Regions from separate parts of the Comamonas squillarum genome, predicted to be linked through region 1. Evidence: predicted binding sites of a transcription regulator. Region 1 holds the regulator's gene; the other holds the start of a gene.
The links. The regulator sigma-54, encoded in region 1, starts transcription at its own class of promoters, with help from an activator protein. The targets are predictions, from matches to a motif close to TGGCANGNAANCTGCTTT.

Region 2: the regulator sigma-54 is predicted to act here: its motif matches at 1,402-1,419, upstream of glnA (type I glutamate--ammonia ligase).

Annotation. Positions count from the first base shown of each region.
Region 1 covers NZ_CP104377.1:2,982,341-2,990,175, forward strand. The annotation lists gene N4T19_RS13805 (aspartyl/asparaginyl beta-hydroxylase domain-containing protein) at 1-685, shown strand, start outside; gene rpoN (RNA polymerase factor sigma-54) at 761-2,377, opposite strand; gene lptB (LPS export ABC transporter ATP-binding protein) at 2,483-3,259, opposite strand; gene lptA (lipopolysaccharide transport periplasmic protein LptA) at 3,283-3,951, opposite strand; one part of gene N4T19_RS13825 (IS3 family transposase) at 4,080-4,569, shown strand; one part of gene N4T19_RS13825 (IS3 family transposase) at 4,569-5,455, shown strand; gene N4T19_RS13830 (thiol:disulfide interchange protein DsbA/DsbL) at 5,525-6,169, opposite strand; gene N4T19_RS13835 (SPOR domain-containing protein) at 6,226-6,930, opposite strand; gene argS (arginine--tRNA ligase) at 6,957-7,835, opposite strand, start outside.
Region 2 covers NZ_CP104377.1:464,322-472,156, reverse strand. The annotation lists gene glnA (type I glutamate--ammonia ligase) at 1-1,354, opposite strand, end outside; gene N4T19_RS02145 (EI24 domain-containing protein) at 1,755-2,663, opposite strand; gene N4T19_RS02140 (sterol desaturase family protein) at 2,746-3,765, opposite strand; gene N4T19_RS02135 (polysaccharide deacetylase family protein) at 3,833-4,669, opposite strand; gene N4T19_RS02130 (YncE family protein) at 4,719-5,654, opposite strand; gene N4T19_RS02125 (16S rRNA pseudouridine(516) synthase) at 5,819-6,559, opposite strand; rRNA gene rrf (5S ribosomal RNA) at 6,657-6,769, opposite strand; rRNA gene N4T19_RS02115 (23S ribosomal RNA) at 7,027-7,835, opposite strand, start outside.

The DNA of each region.
Region 1 (7,835 bases):
AGAGGCCATCGGTCTGCACCAGGCCATGCAGATCAAGGCCGCGGCCAACAACGACGACGCGGGCTTCAACTCCTTCTTCAAGACCGGCTGGAAGCGCTTCTACCTGAAGTGGTACGGCCAGGCCCACCCGTCTGCGATGGAGCTGTGCCCCAAGACCACGGCGCTGGTGCAGTCCATCCCCGGCATCAAGGCGGCCATGTTTGCCGAGCTGCCGCCCGGCGCCAAGCTCAACCTGCACCGCGACCCCTATGCCGGCTCGCTGCGCTACCACCTCGCTGTGCTGGCGCCCAATGATGACCGCTGCATGATCGAGGTCGATGGCACGCCCTACAGCTGGCGCGAGGGCGAAGGCGTGATCTTTGACGAGACCTTTATGCACTGGGCCGAGAACCGGTCCGAAGGCAACCGCATCGTGCTGTTCTGCGATGTCGAGCGCCCGATGACCAATGGCTTTGCGCAGTGGCTCAACCGCTGGCTGGGCACGCATGTGGTCGCTGCCGCCAGCTCGCCCAACAACGAAGGCGATCCGCGCGGCTTCATCAGCCGCATCTTCAAGATCTCGTTCTACATGGGCCAGTACCGCCGCCGCTTCAAGGCCTGGAACAAGACGGCCTACAAGCTCACCAAGTTTGGCCTGATGCTGGCCGTGCTGGCCTTGTTCATCTGGTGGCTGTGGCCAAAGTAAAGCGGCTCCGTCTCAAAGCAAAACCGCAGTGCCTAACGCAACTGCGGTTTTTTTATGGGCCCTGGCTGCTTGCGCTTACAGCGCCTTGCGCAGGCTGGCCGGCGGGATGCGCATGGCCTCGCGGTACTTGGCCACCGTGCGGCGCGCGCATTCAATGCCCTGGGCCTGCAGCAGATCGGCGATTTTTGCATCCGACAGCGGCTTTTTCGCGCTTTCCTCGTCCAGCAGCTGCTTGATCAGCGCCTTGACCGCCGTGCTCGACGCACTGCCGCCGGTCTCGGTGCCCAGGCCCGAGCCAAAGAAGTACTTGAGCTCGAACGTGCCCTGCGGCGTGGCCATGTACTTGGCCGTGGTCACGCGGCTGATGGTGGACTCGTGCAGGCCCAGCTCATCGGCAATCTCGCGCAGCACCATGGGGCGCATCGCCAGCTCGCCATGGACAAAGAAATTGCGCTGGCGCTCGACGATGGCCTGCGAGACGCGCAAGATGGTGTCAAAGCGCTGCTGGATGTTCTTGATGAACCAGCGCGCCTCCTGCAGCCGCTGCTGCAGCGCGCCATGGCCCTCGCTGCCCTTGTGGCTGCGCAAGGCATTGGCGTAGACATCCTGCACGCGCAGGCGCGGCATCACCTCGGCATTGAGCTGCACGCTGAAACCGGGCACCGGCAGGCCGCGCTCATTGCTGGGTCGCACGAGGACATCGGGGATGATGGTGTTGCGGTCCACATCGGCATAGGGCCGGCCGGGGCGGGGCTCGAGCTTGGCGATCAGCGCCAGCGCGCTGCGCACCGCGGCATCACTGCATCCGGTCAGTTGCACCAGCTTGCGCACATCACGGCGCGCCAGCAGCTCCAGCGATTCCTGGCAGACCAGCAAAGCGGTCTCCAGCGCCAGCGCATCGGCCTCGGGCGTGTCCGAGCCCTCTTCATCCAACAGCCGCTGCTGGGCCTTGATCTGCAGCTGCATGCATTCGGACAGGTTGCGCGCGCCCACGCCAATCGGCTCCAGACTTTGCAGCAAGCGCAGCGCCACGGTCAGGTGGTGCAGCAGGGCTTCGTAGCGTTCGGGATCCGAGGCATCGCCAAAGCTTTGCGCCAGCTCGGCCAGCGTTTCTTCGAGGTAGCCGTCGTCGTTCAGTGATTCAATCAGAAAGTAGAGCGCGGCCCGGTCTTCCTGGCACAGGCGCAGCGACAAGGCCTGGCGGTGCAGCACATCCTGCAGGCTCAGGTGCTCGCTGCGCCGGTCGGACATCGGCGTCTCGTCGTCGTCATCGCTGGCGCTGGAGCGGGCGGGCAGATCGCCGCCCCACTCTTCCCAGTCCGATGCCGAATCGCCGGCAGCGGCCTCGGCATCGACGCCGGTTTCCTTGCCCGCAGCAAAATCCAGCGGCTGGTCGGAGGTTCCGGGCTCGAAATCGCTACTGTTGTTGGTGTCGGTGCTGGCAGCAGTATCGGCACCCTTGTCGGCTGCGTCTGCAGCGTCTGCAGCTTCGGCAGATTCAGCGGCTTCTTTACGGGCTTCAGCCTCGGGGGCCTCATCGCCCTCGCGCTCCAGAAACGGGTTTTCGTCGAGCATCTGCTCGACTTCCTGTGTCAGCTCCTGCGTGGACAGCTGCAGCAGGCGAATCGACTGCTGCAGCTGGGGGGTCAGGGTCAGGTTCTGCGATACGCGCAGCGACAGCGACGGCATCATGGCTGCGCCTCCACACGGGCTGGGGCAGCTGGCAACGGATCAGCCCTGCCGGCCCCGCAGCGCGGGACGGCATCTTGGCTGGCACGCCCGCCAAGGCGTGCGGTGTCACATACGGAAATGTTCACCCAGATACACCCTCCGGACCTCTGCGTTCTCCACAATCTCTTGCGGCGTCCCGGCGGCCAGCACCTTGCCATCGCTGATGATGCAGGCATGGTCACAGATACCCAGGGTTTCGCGCACATTGTGGTCGGTGATCAGCACGCCAATGCCGCGCTCCTTGAGAAAGGCGACAATGCGCTGGATCTCGATCACGGCGATGGGGTCGATGCCGGCGAAAGGCTCGTCGAGCAGGATGAAACGGGGCTGGGTGGCCAGCGCACGGGCGATCTCGACCCGGCGGCGCTCGCCGCCGGACAGCGCGACTGACGGTGATTCGCGCAGGTGCTCGACCCGCAGCTCCTGCAGCAGCGCGGTGAGCTGGCGCTCGACCTCGGCGCGCGAGAGCGGCTTGCCATGCTCATCTTTTTGCAGCTCCAGCACGGCGCGCACATTGTCCTGCACGCTGAGCTTGCGAAAGATCGAGGCCTCCTGCGGCAGGTAGGACAGGCCCAGCTGCGAGCGCTGGTGGATCGGCATATTGGCCACCGACTGCCCATCGATGCGGATATCCCCGCCATCGCTGCGTACCAGGCCCACGATCATGTAGAACGAGGTGGTCTTGCCCGCGCCATTGGGGCCTAGCAAACCCACCACTTCGCCCTTGCGCACCGACAGCGACACGTCCTTGACCACCTTGCGGCTGCCATAGGATTTCTCCAGGTGCAAGACCTCCAGCTGGCTGCGGTGGTCGCTGTTGGCGACCCGGGCGTTGACGGAAATGGTCGACGAGTTTTCTGCCACGGTCACTTGGCTCCGTCGTTCAGTTGGGTGCTGGGGCGCAATGGCGTCTTGTCATCGGCAGCGGGCTTGGCTGGGGCGCTGGCCTTGTCGTCCGCCTTGCCATCGGCCTTGGGCGTCAGGATCACACGGACGCGGTCCTTCTTGGGCGCACCGGGCTTGGGTTCGGCCGCCGCCTGGGCGCCCTTTTGGCCGGAGACCGTGAAGGTATCGCTCAGATTGTTGTAGACGATCAGCGGGCCACTGACCTGGTCGGTCAACGTGGTCTCGCGGTAACGGCGCAACTCGCCGCGGCGCTCAAAGTGCACGGTGTCATCGCGGCCGTTATAGGTGATGACCTCGCCTTCGCCTTCGACGAACTCGTCAGGCGCGCCTGGGGCCGAGTCACGCTTTTGGCGGAAGAATGCGAGCTTGCCCGGCGCAGCAGTCACCACGCCGTGCTGGAAGCCGTCGCGGTCCTGGCTCACGGTCAGCTGCGCGCCACGGATGATGATGGTGCCCTTGGTCACCACCACATTGCCCGTGAAGACACTGGTCTGCTTGAGTTCATCGTGGCGGCCATCGTCCGCCTCGATGTTCATGGGCTTGGTGCGGTCTGCACGCTCGGCGTGCGACAGCAGCGGCACGGCCAGGGCCACTGCCACCAACAAAGAGTTAAAAATACGGTGTCTCATAAGGCATGAATCTTGCTCTGCCCCATTGTAGCCATGCTGGAGCGTTAGGCCGTTTCTGGCACAAAAAAGCCCGCGTGTGAACTGCACCCCAAAAGTTGGACATCCATCCAACCTTTGGGGTGTTTTTCATGGCGAAGTACGACGAGAGTTACAAGCTGGAAGTTGTCCAGGGCTACGTGCAGGGGCAGCATGGGTTCAGAGCACTGGCCCATGCTCACGGTCTCGACCAAGCGACAGTGCGACGTTGGGTAAAGAGCTACCAGCAGCATGGCCTATCAGGGTTGCGCAAGAAGTTCAGTCGCTACAGCGCTGACTTCAAACTGGCAGTGTTGCAGCGGATGTGGCGAGATGATCTGTCTGCACGAGAGACGATTACCTTGTTTGATATCCGGGGTGGCACGGGTGTCATCAGCGCCTGGGAGCTGCAATATCATGACGGTGGGCCGCAAGCACTTGCACCCCGGCCAAGAGGACGCTCCAAGAAGATGCCAAACCCACCCACAGCCAAGCCCGCACAGGCACAAGCAGTTATGTCTGCGGACGACACGCGTTCGCACGCAGATTTGCTCAAAGAGGTGAAGTACCTGCGCGCGGAGGTGGCGTACCTAAAAAAATTGGAGGCCTTGGTTCAGGCGAAAAAACAAGCTGCGCAGAAAAAGCGCGGATAGTGCTTGAGCTAAGGCCAGATCACGACCTCAAGGACTTGCTGCGGGCAGGTAAGCTGGCGCGCAGCACCTTCTATTACCAGGCTCAAGTGCACAGGAGAGGCGACAAATACGCTGAGCTCAAGGCTCAGATCCGATCTGTCTACGAGCTTCACAAAGGACGCTATGGCTATCGGCGCATTGCGCTTGAACTCAAGCGCAATGGCTGTCATGTGAACCACAAGAGCGTGCAGCGCCTGATGCAGGTAATGGGGATGAAGTCCCTGGTTCGGCCCAAGAAATATCGCTCCTATCGCGCCGGGCAGCACGCGGGCGTGGCCAATGTGTTGCAGCGCCAGTTCATGGCCGAGCAGCCTAACCAGAAATGGGTGACGGACGTGACAGAGTTCAACGTCTTGGGTAAAAAGCTATACCTGTCGCCTGTCATGGATCTATTCAACGGCGAGGTGGTGAGCTATCAGATGAATACGCAACCGCGCTTGAAGATGGTGGGTGACATGTTGCGCAAGGCGCTAGGCAAGCTGGGCAGGGAGGAAAAACCATTGCTGCATTCCGACCAGGGCTGGCAGTACCAAAGTCGTGCCTATCGCCGCTTGCTGGCCGATCATGGCCTGGTGCAAAGCATGTCACGTCGGGGCAATTGCTTGGATAACGCAGCGATGGAGAGCTTCTTCGGAACCTTGAAGTCCGAGTTCTTCCACCTCAACAAGTTCAGCAGTGTGGCGCAGCTTCAAGAAGGTCTTCACCACTACATCCATTACTACAATCACCAACGCATCAAGCTAAAACTAAAAGGCCTGAGTCCAGTGCAATACCGGATTCAGGCCTTCAGTCCCTAGCTTCCAACTGTCCAACTTCTTGGGGTCAGTTCAGTGCGCGGGCTCTGTCTCAAGCGTTGGGGAATCCGCTCAGCCTTGTGCAGCCAGGAACTCTACCACTTGCAGCACGTTGCTCATCGAGCCGGCACGGGTTCCGTCGGTGTAGTACTTGCCCGCCACGCCCAGCGATGGAACGCCTTCGACGCCGTAGGACTCTTGCAGCTGGGTGGCCTTGCGCACCTGGCCTGCGACGCTGAACGAGTTGTAGGCTTCCTTGAACTTGGCCAAGTCCACGCCGTTCTTGTCCATCCAGGCGAAGATCTCGTCGTCCTTGTTCAGGCGCTGGCGCTCGACGTGGATCGCACGGAAAACCTTGACATGTACGTCAGGGATCAGGCCCATCGACTCCAGCGCAAAGTAGATCTTTTGCTGCGGCACAAAGGTGTTGTTGAAGGCCACAGGCACGCGGCGGATCTGCAGGTTCTTGGGGGCAGTCTTGGCCCAGGCTTCAAACTGCGGCTCGAAGGCATTGCAGTGGGGGCAGCTGTACCAGAAGAACTCGATCACCTCGACCTTGCCAGCGGGCGCATCGGGGGTGACGGGCTTGGCCAGCTTCAGGTAGTCCTTGCCTTCCTTGAACTTGGCCTGTGCGTTGGCGCCGGTGGCAAAAGGCAGGCTCAGCGCCGAGGCGGCAGTAGCGGAAGCCGCCAAAGTGGAAAACTCACGACGTTTCATGTTTTGTTAACTCCAGTGACAAGTTGCGGTTAGGAGTGCCCTGCACCGCCAAAAGTTCAACGCTGCACGCGGACGATTTGCGCATCCACGCCGGCGCCATCGAGCTTGCCTTTGAGGCCATCGGCATCATCGCGCTTGTTGAAGGGGCCCACGCGCACCCGGTATACGGTGCGGCCATTGACTTCGCGCTCGCTCACCCGCGCTTCCCAGCCCATCATCGCCAGCTTGGCGCGCTGTGCATCGCCATCGGACTGGCTGCGGAAAGCACCGGCCTGCACGAAGTACTGGAAGCCGTCGGTGCCATCGGCACTGCGCGACTTGGCCAGATCGCCCAGCGGATCTGCGCCCTGGCCGGCCTTGGGGTCGAGCTTGGCCACCTGGGTCTTGTCTGCCGGCTTGTCAGCGGGCTTGGTGGTATCGGGCAGCACCACTTCGGGCTTGGCAGGCTTGTTTTCCACTGGCGCGGGGGCGTTGTCAGCCACCGTGCGCGGCGGCTCAGGCACCACCACGCCCTGAGCGGCCGGTGCCACAGCCGCGGGCGCACGCGCGGGGTTCTTGCCATAGAGCGGCGAGTTCGGGTCCCAGTTCTGGTTGCGCTGCGCCTCGGCCTTGTCCTTGGCCTCGCCGCGCACGCCACCTTTGTTGACAAACGGCACCGGCACATTGGTGACGTACACGGCCACGGCCAAGGCCGCGCCCACGCCCACCAGCAGCCCCAGGATCAGGCCCAGGATGGTTCCACCACGTTGATGTCGTCGCATTGCAGTTATTACCTTTGTTCGCAAAATCACATGCGCTCTGGTGCACTCACACCCAGCACGGCCAGGCCATTGCGCAGCACCTGCGCGACCGCTGCCACGAGTGCCAGACGGGCCAGTTTGGTGGCTTCGTCATCCACCAAGATACGCTCTGCATCATAGTAGCTGTGGTAGGCCGAGGCCAGGTCACGCAGATAGAACGTAACATCGTGCGGCGCATTGCCAGCCGCGGCGTTGCTCAGCATCTCGGGATACTGGGCCAGCATCTGCATCAGCGCCTGGGCCTGCGGCCCTTGCAGCGCGCACAGGTCAATGCCGCTCAGCGCAGGCAGACCAGCGCCGCCTTGCTCCTGCCAGCCGCGCAGCACCGAGCAGATGCGCGCATGGGCGTACTGCACGTAGAACACCGGGTTGTCATTGTTCTGGGCCACGGCCAGGTCGACATCAAAGGTGTACTCGGTATCGGGCTTGCGCGAGAGCAGGAAAAAGCGCACCGCATCCTTGCTGGTCCACTCGATCAGGTCGCGCAAGGTGACATAGCTGCCGGCGCGCTTGCTGATCTTGACCTCTTCACCACCGCGCACCACGCGCACCATGGTGTGCAGCACATAGTCGGGGTAGCCCTGGGGAATGCCGACATTGACCGCCTGCAGACCGGCGCGCACGCGGGCGATGGTGCCGTGGTGGTCCGTGCCCTGGATGTTGACGGCCTTGCCGTAGCCGCGCAGGAACTTTTGCGTGTGGTAGGCCACATCGGGCAGGAAGTAGGTGTAGGTGCCGTCGGACTTGCGCATCACGCGGTCCTTGTCGTCACCGAAGTCGGTGGTGCGCAGCCACAGCGCGCCATCTTGCTCATAGGTGTGGCCGCTGGCGATCAGGCGCTGGACGGTCTCGTCCACATGGCCGTT
Region 2 (7,835 bases), 2.5 Mb from region 1:
CGCCCATCTTCAGCTCGATGTAGGCGTCCAGCATGCTGTCGCTGAACACACCGCCCTTGGTCAGGAACGCGCGGTCGGCATCCAGTGCCTCCAGAGCCTGGTCCAGGCTGTGGCACACGGTAGGCACCAGCTTGTCTTCCTCGGGTGGCAGATGGTACAGATCCTTGGTGGCGGCTTCACCCGGATGGATCTTGTTTTCCACGCCGTCCAAACCGGCCATCAGCAGCGCTGCGAAGCCCAGGTAGGGGTTCATCAGGGGATCGGGGAAACGTGCTTCCACGCGGCGGCCCTTGGGGTTGCTCACGTAAGGAATACGGATCGATGCCGAGCGGTTCTTGGCCGAGTAAGCCAGCTTCACAGGCGCTTCGAAACCAGGAACCAGGCGCTTGTAGCTGTTGGTGCCAGGGTTGGTGATGGCGTTCAGCGCGCGAGCGTGCTTGATGATGCCGCCGATGTAGTACAGCGCGAAATCGGACAGACCGGCATAGCCGTCACCGGCGAACAGGTTCTTGCCGTCTTTCCACACGGACTGGTGCACGTGCATGCCCGAGCCGTTGTCGCCCGAGTAAGGCTTGGGCATGAAGGTCGCCGTCTTGCCGTAGGTGTCTGCCACGTTCCAGATCACGTACTTTTGCACCTGGGTCCAGTCGGCACGCTCGACCAGGGTCGAGAAACGAGTGCCCAGTTCATTCTGGCCAGCGCCCGCCACTTCGTGGTGGAACACTTCAACCGGGATGCCCAGCGATTCGAGCAGCAGCGACATTTCAGCGCGCATGTCCTGGGTGCTGTCAACAGGAGGCACAGGGAAGTAGCCGCCCTTGACGCGTGGACGGTGGCCACGGTTGCCGTTATCGAACTTGGCGCCGCTGTTCCAGGGTGCTTCGTACTCTTCGATGTCGAAGAACGGGTTGTTGGGCTCGGTGCTCCAACGCACGCCATCGAAGATGAAGAATTCTGGCTCTGGACCGAAGTAGGCGGTATCGCCCAGGCCCGATGCCTTCAGGTAGGCTTCTGCGCGCTTGGCAACCGAGCGTGGATCGCGGTCATAGGCCTTGCCGTCACCGGGCTCGATCACGTCGCACTGCAGGAACATCGTGGTTTCGTCAAAGAACGGATCGATGTTGGCGGTGTTGGGATCGGGCATCAGCAGCATATCGGATGCTTCGATACCCTTCCAGCCAGCGATGGAGGAGCCATCAAACGCGTGGCCCGAAGTGAACTTGTCTTCGTCAAAGTGCGAGATAGGCACCGTGACGTGCTGTTCCTTGCCACGGGTGTCGGTGAAACGCAGATCAACGAACTTGACCTCGTTCTCGTCCAACATGCTCATCACATCTGCAACGCTCTTGGCCATCTAATGCTCCAAAGAAAATCGTGAATAAAAAGGGCTGTGCCAAGACTAAAGCAGTTTACGTGCCAGTTTTATGACATGCCCATGCCAACCAGAAGATGCGGGCCTGCCAGAACGCGAACGCACCCGGACTTTGCCCAAAGCCAGACTGTAACGCGCTTTTGGCCTGGGGCCCCGGGAGGCGCTGAGGATTTTGCAGCCAACGGCCCAGATCTGTGCAGGCCATGGCCTGCATTGCCTTGAAAGCACCAAGATGGTGCAAAACTACCAGCGCTTTATACAGATCGCGCAACTGCACCAAAATAGCTATTTACGCACCTTATTGGTGCATTAGCGGCTGAGGCACTGGCCGAGCCCATTGGCACATGCCCTGCTCCGCGCTCTTATCTGTTTGAACAGGTTCTTACTTGGGCTCCGTGCCATCGGCCAGCAAGCCGGCATCGGTTTTATCGGCCACGAGCGGCTCCGCCACAGGCGGCTGCGCGCCCAGGTCGCCATTCTCGATCCGCAGCTGCTGCAGTGCGGCCAGGCAAAAGTGGATGAACCACAGCGAGGAGAACGCAAACGTGATCGCATAGATCCATACCGCAATGGGTACGAGCACCACAAAGCCAATGGTGAACACCATGCCCGAGGCCCAGACGACGCTGGGCGCAATGCCGATGTAGCCCGAGATGATGCCCATCAGCAAGAGCGGCCAGCGGTAACGCTGCAGCAGCGTGTCGCGCTCAGCCTTGCTGGCATGTTCTGCCAGTGCATCGACACTCATCACGCGGTAGGTCAGCCAGCCCCAGATGACAGGCGGCACGATCAGCACCAAAGGCGGGATCAGCCACAGCGGCATGGTGACGACAAAGGCCACCATGGCTACCGCCGAGGTGCTCAAAGCCCAGAGCACGCTGGTGACCAGGCCCATGCCCTGCTTCTTCTCCAGCCGGGCAAAGCGCTGCTCGGTCACCATGTTGACCAGGGCTGGTGTCATCAAAAGCGCAATCACCAGCAGCGCGACCACCGCCGCTATGGGCGTGATCAAGATCAGCACCACAAAGGGCGCAATGCCGGCTGCAAAGCCTTCCGTACCAGTGCTGCCAAACCAGCTGAACACTGTGCGCAGCCAGCCTATTGTCTCCACCCAGTGCTGCATCGTCGCCACGGCGCCTGACCAGTAGAAATAGCTCCAGCCACCCAAGGCCACGAGCATCACCACCAGTGGCAGCACCGACAGCAGCATGACCCGGGGACGGAAACAATAGGCAGCGGCACGCCAGAAGGCATCAAACATCAGGCGGGAGCCCGCAGACGCGAGGGGCATGGGGTGAACTCCTTATGTATCTGGGCGGGTGGCCAGGCTGGCGGACCGCTCAGTGGTTCGGCATCAGCCGGTTGCGCAGCACTCAGGCGCGGCCCAAAAGGCGCAGCAGCCCGCGCCATTGCTGGCTCCAAAAGCCGCGTCCGTAATCGCGCAACTGCCCTTGCCGGTTGGGCTGCACCTGGTCACGGATACCGGTAGGGTCATAGCGTAGCTCAAAGTTGGCGGTGCCAAAAAGCATATCCCACCATGGCAGCAGCACACCGAAATTGCAGCCCCCCAAGCGGGTGCGTGGGGCAGCCTCGCCAACCTTTACCGCCGTGTTGGGCGCTGCGCTGGCAGCGGGCGATTCATGGCCGATGCCAATCGCATGGTGGCGGCGGTGAAAACGCGGGCTGATCCACAGGCGCTCGCCCAGGCGGCCAAACCACAGGCGCAGATTCGCGTGCTGCAGGCTTTCACTCAGCTGAGTGATCGCGACAATCGCCACAAACTGGCTGGGCGCGACACCGATCAATACGGCCACGAACACCAGAATGCTGTCATGTACCAGGTCATCGAGCAGGTGGTTGCGGTTGTCGCTCCACATCGTCATCTGCTGCTGCGAATGGTGCAAGGCATGCAGCCGCCACCACCAGACAAACTGGTGCTGGCCGCGGTGGATCCAGTAGGCCACAAAGTCGAACACCACCAGGTAGATCAGCAGGCTGACCCAACCCAGGTCGGTCACGCCGGGCCAGAGCGCATCGAGGTGCCAGGTCTCAAAGCCGCGCACGCGCAGCGCGCCCACCACCATGTCCCACAGCGGATCGATGGAAAAGAACAAGGCCAGGCGAAACAGGCCCAGGCGATGGATAAAGGTGTAGAGCATGTCCACCCGGATCGCATGCCGGTCGGTCACAGCCTCGACCGGCCGCCAGCGCTGCAAGGGCGCAATCACCAGCACCATGATGAGAATCTGCAGGCAACCCACGAGGAACCAGCCCGCTGCCGTGTAGCCATCTTCCAGATAGCTGGCCAGGCCCAGGTTGAACAGCAGAGGCTGCAGCAACTGCTCAAAGAGCCACTGCTGTGCGTTGTCAAAAAGCGTGCTGAGAAATTCCATGGCAAACCATCAATTCAAACCAGACCACAAGCCTTGCAGCGGCCAATGTGCGCTACGGAAAGCGCTCTCAGCCACCATGCTGACGAATCCATTCTTGGTACTGGGGATGTTCGCGCAGGGTGGCAAAGCAAAATCCCTTGGCCTGCAGGCCTTCAATCAAGGGCTGCAGCACGGCAGGCGCCCAGGGGTCCTTGCGGTCCCAGATGCCCAGGTGGGCCAGCAAGATATCGCCGGGGCGGATGTCGCGCAGCGCCTTGTCCAGCAACTGCTGGTTGGGGTACTTGTCGCTGGGCAGTTCATCGCCGAGAAAGCCCGCTGGCGACCAGCCCACATGGGCATAGCCGCAGCGCCTGGCCGCCGCAATCAGGCTGGGCGAGGTCTTGCCACCGGGAGCCCGGAACAGTGGCAAAGGCTTGACACCAGTGATCTGGGCCAGGCGGTCTTCGGATTGCTGGATCTGCGCGCAATACTGCGCAGCGCTCCACTCAAAACGCTGCCCCGCCTGCGGCCCTTGCGAGGGCTGCACCTTGAAGCGGGGTGCAGCGCCTGCAGGCCCTTTGATATCGCCACGCCAGTAGGTGTGGTCCCAGGTGTGCGAGGCAAAGGCATGGCCTTCTGCGGCGCGCGCACGCCACCAAGGCGCCCAGTGGTCGCCCAGGCTGCCGTCACCCTCCTTGGTGCGTTCATTGGCGGCAAAGAAGGTGACCTTCACCTGCGTCTTGCGCAAGACGTCGGCAATCTGGTTGGCCACGCCCATGTGGCCGGTGTCCAAGGTCAGATACACAGGCTTGCTGCAGCTGCCTGCCGCAGTGGCTGCAGCGGCAGGCGCTGGAGCAGCAGGCTGGGCAAAGGCAGCAGCGCTGCCCCAACTTGCGGCCAAAAGCCAGAAAAATGTGCTGCGCATGGCGTGGAGCTCCCCTCTGCTACTGAATCAACTATGCACGGGCCATGCACTAGCGCGGTGCGTGGTCCAGCACCCAGATGCCATGCGGCGACTTGCCCACCTTCACCTGGTTGACCACCTTGCGCTCGACCGTATCGATCACACTCATCTTGCCCGCCCAGCGCGAACTGAGGTAGATATAGCGGCCATCCGGGCTCACATCCATGCAGTCAGGGCCGCTGGGGCCGGGGTAGCGGTCCACGACGGTCTGACTGACCATGTCGAGCTTGCTGATGGTATTGGCCACCCGGTTGCTGACAAAAAGATGGCGGCCATCGCCCGTTGCGCGGAACGCGTGCGCGCCCTTATCAGTCTTGATGGTCTTGACCAACTGGGGCTCTGCGCCGCTCACATCAAACACCTGCACGCCGTCGCTGCCGGTCAGCGCGACAAAAACGAATTTGTCGTCCGGGCTGCCATACAGATCGGCAGGCATCTGCCCTGTCTTGGTGCGCCATTTCAGGCTCTGGGTGGCGATGTCGATGGCCACCAGCTCGTCGCTGTCCTGCATGGAAGAGTAGATCGTCCGGCTCTTGCTGTCGATCCACAGGTGGCTGGGCGTCTTGCCGGTGGCAATGCGCTTGACCAGCTTGGGCTCTTGCCCATCCCAGCGGTAGATATCGATGTGGTTGAGGCGGTTGGCTGCGGTCACAAACCACTTCATGTCGGGCGAAAAACGCAGATGGTAGGGATCGGAGATGCCCTGGATCACGCGCTGCACCTCGGCCGTCTTGGGATCGACAAAGGTCAGCGAGTCGCCGGTTGCATTGGCCACGATCACCGACTTGCTGTCCGGCGTCAGGTACAGGTGGTGGGGCTCCTTGCCCGTAGGAATGCGCTTGACCTCTTTCCAGGTGGTGGGATCGATCACGCTGATGTTGGCGTCCAGCGAATTGAGCACCAAAATGGGGTTGGCTGCATGCGCCGCAGTGGCCGCAAAGGCCATCACCGCGACCAGAGAACGGGCAAAAACGAAAGGCTTCACGAGCTATTCCTACTAGTAACGCAGCGAGTGTAGCTGCCCGCCATAAATTGCAGCACCACCAAGAGGCGATTGGCGATGTAAATAGTTGTGCAACTTGCGCCAAAGCCACACATGGTCAAATACCGTCAGGGCTTGAGCAGTGCCATCTCGTCAGCGGTGAGCCAGCGCCACTCGCCTGGCTTGAGCTCGTCGGTCAGCACCAAACCGCCTATCTGTGCCCGGTGCAGACCTTCCACGCGGTTGCCCACAGCCGCCAGCATGCGCTTGACCTGGTGGTATTTGCCTTCGGTCAGCGTCAGATCCAAGGTGTTGTCACCCGTCTTCACGCAGGCCGCAGCCTTCACTGGCTTGGGGTCGTCATCCAGAACCACACCCGCCAACAAACGCTCGATCTGCTGCTCGGTCACCGCATGCTTGGCCGTCACCTGGTAGCGTTTGGGCACATGCTTCTTGGGTGAGCTCATACGGTGGATGAACTGACCGTCGTCGCTCAGCAGAAGCATGCCAGTCGTGTCCTGGTCCAAGCGGCCCACGGCCTGCAACCCCTGGATGGCGTTCTTGTTGGGGCGTGTGCGCAGCGGCACTGGCAGCAGGCTGTAAATACTCGGATGGGCAGAAGGCTTCTGCGAGCACTCAGTGCCTGCTGGCTTGTTTAGCAGCACATAGCCCAGCGCATGGTATTCCCACTCCACGCCCTGAACCTTGAAGCGCAGGCCTTCAGGATCTACGTCGGCGGTCGAGTCCGTCTCCGCAACCCATTCGTTCGCCTGTGCATCCCACAACTGCACCCAGCCTTGTTGCACCAGGCCCGAGCACACGCGGCGCACACCAAAACCCTGCGAATACAACATATCCTGCAACTGCATCCCAACCCCTTCACGCCAGCCACAGACCGCTGCTGCAGCGAGATAAAAAGAAAAACCCCTCTACTCGGGTAGAGCAGAGGGGTTGATCAGTATAAAAGCCTGACGATGACCTACTTTCACACGGGAATCCGCACTATCATCGGCGCGAAGTCGTTTCACTGTCCTGTTCGGGATGGGAAGGAGTGGTACCAACTTGCTATGGTCATCAGGCATAACTTTTTGCTCCTTGGCGGCTTTGCGCTGATCGGTCGATCAGGGCATTGCTGCTTTCGAAGCGAATTCATAGAGTCGGCATCAAGCTTTGAGGGCTTGGTGCTATCAGCGTTTTATTTGATTGCGCCGACCTGAGCCAGTGATTGTAACACGCTGTGGTGTTCATCATTGTCTGATCTCAAGTCTTTGGCATAACTGCAGTTGCAGTGTTCTTTGCATTGGGCCCCATCTAAGGCGGGGCCAATCAAAGTTATAGGGTCAAGCCGCACGAGCAATTAGTATTGGTTAGCTTAACGCATTGCTGCGCTTCCACACCCAACCTATCAACGTCCTGGTCTAGAACGACTCTTCAGGGGGGTCAAGCCCCCGGCAGATCTCATCTTGGAACGAGTTTCCCGCTTAGATGCTTTCAGCGGTTATCTCTTCCACACATAGCTACTCGGCAATGCCACTGGCGTGACAACCGATACACCAGAGGTGTGTCCACTCCGGTCCTCTCGTACTAGGAGCAGGCTTCCTCAAATCTGCAGCGCCCACGGAAGATAGGGACCAAACTGTCTCACGACGTTTTAAACCCAGCTCACGTACCTCTTTAAATGGCGAACAGCCATACCCTTGGGACCGACTACAGCCCCAGGATGAGATGAGCCGACATCGAGGTGCCAAACACCGCCGTCGATATGAACTCTTGGGCGGTATCAGCCTGTTATCCCCAGAGTACCTTTTATCCGTTGAGCGATGGCCCTTCCATACAGAACCACCGGATCACTATGTCCTGCTTTCGCATCTGCTCGACTTGTCAGTCTCGCAGTTAAGCACGCTTATGCCATTGCACTATCGTCACGATGTCCGACCGTAACTAGCGTACCTTCGAACTCCTCCGTTACGCTTTGGGAGGAGACCGCCCCAGTCAAACTGCCTACCATGCACTGTCCCCGATCCAGATAATGGACCAAGGTTAGAACCTCAAACACACCAGGGTGGTATTTCAACGTTGGCTCCATGAGAACTAGCATCCTCACTTCAAAGCCTCCCACCTATCCTACACAGATCTGTTCAAAGT